Regions from separate parts of the Thermomicrobium sp. genome, predicted to be linked through region 1. Evidence: riboswitches for the same ligand, from Rfam matches in the RefSeq annotation. Region 1 holds a riboswitch; the other holds the start of a gene.
The links. A riboswitch is a leader RNA that binds a small molecule or an ion and turns the genes downstream of it on or off. The one in region 1 is predicted to bind thiamine pyrophosphate.
Positions count from the first base shown of each region.

Region 1 (2,195 bases):
GAGATAGGGTGTGGCGAAGGTGTTGTCGACCGCCAGCCGAGTGCCGTAGCGGTGGGCGAGTTCCGCGAGGCTGGGAAGGTCGGTGACGCGGAGCAGCGGGTTGGAGATCGTCTCGCAGAGAAGCAACCGCACTCCACCGCGACGCAGCGCAGCTTCCACTCGATCGAGATCGAGGACATCGACGAACTCGATCCGTACCCCGAGCGATCCGAAGATCGTGCGGAGGAGAGTGATGGTCTGACCATACAGATCGCGCGAGGCGACGATGCGATCCCCAGCCTCGACGCAGGAGAGGATCGTGGCGTGCAGGGCGGCCATTCCGGAGGCAAAAGCGAGCGCTGCTTCCTGCTCTTCCAGAGACGCTACCGCTATCTCGAGTGCTTCCGTCGTCGGGTTGCCGTAGCGTCCATACACGAAGACTCCAACAGCACCGCCGAGTGCTGCGTCCATCTGCTCGATGCTCGGGTAGAGGAAGGTCGAGGCTGGATAGATCGGGGTCGTGGTGGGGATGAAGTCACGAGGGTTCGGACGCTCGCCGGCGTGGACGGCACGGGTTGCGAATCGCAAGTGAAGTCGGCGCTGATCGTCCATCGTCTCCCTACCCTCTTCGCCTCTCGCCAGCCCGCTCTGCGCCAGGTTTTGCGCGGAAGTATAAAGGCTGATCTAGCCCCTTTTCGCATGGTGAGTCAGCACCTGCTGGGGCTACCCATCCTTAACGGCATTTCCGACTGCACGTGCTGACTTCGGTCTTCGATCGAGGAAACGCGCCGCAAGGATGGCGTCTGGTCGAGCGCGTACGCTCCTCCGCTGCGGAGCGAAAGACGTGCTTCGCGGGCGTTCCGGAGAGGGGGGTGCTCGGTCGCGTGTGCGATGCCTTCGATCCGCGCCAGGCCGAGCGCTGATGGTTGTCCGTGCGACTCGCTCATGTTATGCTCGGCACAACGGGTGCCAGGGGTGCGCGGAAGCGCTGAGAGGTCGACGCTCGGTCGACCAACCCTCCGAACCTGATCTGGGTAATACCAGCGCAGGGACGGCACCGCTCCTCAGCTCTTCCACCACCCGCCGCCCCGTCGGGTCGGCGGATCGTTTTTCCGCCGCCTCGTCCTGTGACGCGACGAGAGACGGGAGGTGGCGATGTCGATGCGAGTTCCGAAGGCTCTCACGATCGCGGGGTCCGATTCGGGTGCCGGTGCCGGCATCCAGGCAGACCTGAAGACCTTCAGCGCGCTCGGCGTCTATGGTTCGACGGTGATCACGGCGATCACGGCGCAGAATACGGTCGGGGTGACGGCAGTGCACGAGATCCCGACGGACATCGTGGCAGCGCAACTCGACGCAGTCATGGAGGACATCGGCGCCGATGCCGCCAAGACCGGTATGTTGAGCTCGGCTGCCATCATCGAGACGGTCGCGGCCGGAGTGCGTCAGCACCGCATCGAGCGGCTAGTCGTCGATCCGGTGATGGTCGCCAAGAGCGGAGACCGCTTGCTCCGTGAGGATGCTGTCGCCGCTTTGCGTGATCTCCTCCTACCACTCGCGTACATCGTGACTCCCAATGCTCCAGAAGCCGAAGTGCTCTGCGGCCGACCAGTCCGCAACGAGGCCGACATGCGCGAGGCGGCACGTGCCATCCATGCTTTCGGCCCCCGCTATGTCGTACTCAAGGGTGGGCACGTGCCGGGGGAACAAGTCGTCGATCTCCTGTTCGACGGGCAGTCGTTCGAGCGCTTCGTGCTGCCGCGCGTCGAGACACCGCACACGCATGGGACCGGCTGCACCTTCTCCACGGCGATCGCGGCTTTCCTGGCCCGCGGTTTCGACGTTCCGACAGCGGTCTGGGAGGCCAAGCAGTATCTCCACCGTGCGCTGGAGGCTGCCTTTGCGATCGGCCGGGGGCGCTCACCGGTCCATCACTTCCATGCCTGGTGGGTACCGGTGCCGGAAACACAGGAGGTGCGGGATGGCTGAAACTCCAGAACGCGCCTGGACGATGATCGAGGACGAGCCGCTCAAGATCGCCGATCGCGAGTTTCGCTCGCGTCTCATCCTCGGTACGGGGAAGTGGCGCTCGAACGAAGAGATGCTGGCAGCGCTCGAGGCCTCGGGCTGCGAGATGGTGACGGTCGCACTCCGCCGCATCGATTTCGACGACCCGAAGAGCCGAAGCATTCTCGAGGTGATCGACTGGACCAAGT
Region 1 is NZ_JBRBZA010000044.1:628-2,822, forward strand. It holds gene ACWIVK_RS07875 (trans-sulfuration enzyme family protein) at 1-591, opposite strand, end outside; TPP riboswitch at 941-1,049, shown strand; gene thiD (bifunctional hydroxymethylpyrimidine kinase/phosphomethylpyrimidine kinase) at 1,135-1,968, shown strand; gene ACWIVK_RS07885 (thiazole synthase) at 1,961-2,195, shown strand, end outside.

Region 2 (2,195 bases), on a different contig from region 1:
AACCGTGTGCTTCGTTTCGGGAACGAAGATCGCTGCAGTGACGCCGTAGCGACTGAGTGACGGATCGTCGCCCACGTTACCGGATCGGTCGAGGGTCGCCGTGACCAGTTGGCCGAGGGGTAACGGTGGGGCGTCGAGCAATTTTCGGAATGTCGCATAGGTCGGACCAGATGGATCGTCAGGATCGCCGGCCACGTTGATTTCAGCAGGACCGTATTCGACGAAGCTGTTGTCTCCGTATTGTCGCAGACCAGTCACGAGTTCCTTCGCCAGGAGACCGTTGGTCACACGCCAGGGCGAGTCGTACGGCTCTCGTTCATTCAGCTCCATGCGCGTCTTGTCGAAATACTGCACGGATCGAGCTCCGCCCTCAGCCTCGTGATAGCGCTCCCACAGTGCCGGTGTAATCGGTCCAGGACCCCACATCCAAGTCCGCGCTGCCCGACCGTTCCGCACCGGCGAGTCAGTCCTTGCCCATGTGCGACTGAATTCGTCGTGCGCGAACTCCTCAGCCCGTAAACTGGCCAGCGGTGCGACCGCGACGAGTATCACGAGCGTGCAGAAAGCAGACAACCACCGACCACGCATCGGAGACCCCCCTTCCTGCTCCGTTTTCGCCACCCTTCACAACGAAGGTTCGCAGCACGACGGGAACAGAGGTGTTCCCGTTGTGACGGACGACTTCATTTCCGTCGGCGAGTGCGAACGCACTCCACCTGTAGCCGGCCTGCCCGTGCGAGACGGACTGCGCCTCTGCTCTGCTCGCGCGGAGAATCAGCACGCACACGCAAACTGGTAGCGTGCGAGGTACCTTAGGGCCAACCGTCCATGAAGCGAGGATCCAGCAGACGGCTCGCTTGCCGAACATCGTCCACTTTGTTACGGTATTCCTTCGACAACGAGGCGGCTGCGGGAGCTCGGGGGTAACCGGGCTGAGAGGGTGGCGAGTCCGCTGCCACCGACCGCGGAACCTGAACTGGGTAATGCCAGCGGAGGGAAAGCCGTGACGCTCATCGGACGATCCTCGTCCTCCTCTCGCTCCCGATCCAACACGGTGCTCGCCAGCTCTTCGCGGAACTACAGCAGGCCCACGTGCCAGTCGCTCGACGAGCGAAGGCCATTGCTGCTCCACCGGACGCCCTTCTGCGGAGGTCTGTAGTGAGCCACGTCGATGCTGGCTGGCGCCTGGAACTCCGCGGCGTCACCAAGATCTTCCAGCGTGACCAGCTGGAGGTTCATGCTCTCGGCCCACTCGACCTGCGCGTCGCCGACGGTGAGTTCGTCAGCATCATCGGGCCATCCGGATGCGGGAAGAGCACGCTTCTCGACATGATCGCCGGTCTCGAGCAACCGACCAGCGGTGAGATCTGGCTCGACGGAGCTCCTGCCCCGTATCGGCTCGGCAGGGTCGCCTACATGCATCAGCGCGACTTGCTTCTCCCCTGGCGGACGGTACTCGAGAACGCGATCCTTCCCCTCGAGGTGAAGCGCGTTCCTCGTCGCCAGGCCATCGAGCGAGCTATGCCGTGGCTCACTCGTTTCGGCTTAGCCGAGTTCGCTTCCAGTTATCCAGCCCAGCTCTCGGGCGGGATGCGCCAGCGCGCGGCATTTTTGCGTACGCTGCTCACCGAATGCCCGCTCATGCTGCTCGACGAGCCATTCGGTGCACTCGATGCTTTGACACGCTCGAGCATGCAGGAGTGGCTACTCATGCTGTGGGAGGAACTCGACCGCACCGTCATCCTCGTCACGCATGACGTTGAGGAAGCGCTCTTGCTCAGCGATCGCGTCGTCGTTCTCAGCCAGCGTCCGGGAACGGTCGTGGCCGACATTCGTGTCGATTTGCCGCGCCCCCGAACGTACGCGGTCGTGACCGACCACGCATTCGTCTCCCTCAAAGCGCGCTTACTCGCCACGCTGCGTCGCCAGCCAACCCTGGGAGTTGTGACCGATGATGCGTGACCGAGTGTTACCGGGCCTTCTCCTGATGACAGCTCTCTCCGCCTGGGAACTGTCCTGCAGCGCATTCGCGGTCCCAGATTGGGTTCTGCCTCCACCGAGCGCGATCCTCGCCGCGCTGCTCCGCGATCACCGTCTTCTCCTCTTTCATCTCAGTGTCACCATGCAGGAAATCGGGTTAGGACTCATCGTTTCCATCGTCCTGGCGATCGTCCTGGCGACCGGTATCGTCGCCT
Region 2 is NZ_JBRBZA010000073.1:1,198-3,392, forward strand. It holds gene ACWIVK_RS11750 (hypothetical protein) at 1-588, opposite strand, end outside; TPP riboswitch at 900-1,016, shown strand; gene ACWIVK_RS11755 (ABC transporter ATP-binding protein) at 1,159-1,962, shown strand; gene ACWIVK_RS11760 (ABC transporter permease) at 1,952-2,195, shown strand, end outside.
Region 2: another riboswitch for thiamine pyrophosphate. It lies ahead of ACWIVK_RS11755 (ABC transporter ATP-binding protein); the one in region 1 lies ahead of thiD (bifunctional hydroxymethylpyrimidine kinase/phosphomethylpyrimidine kinase).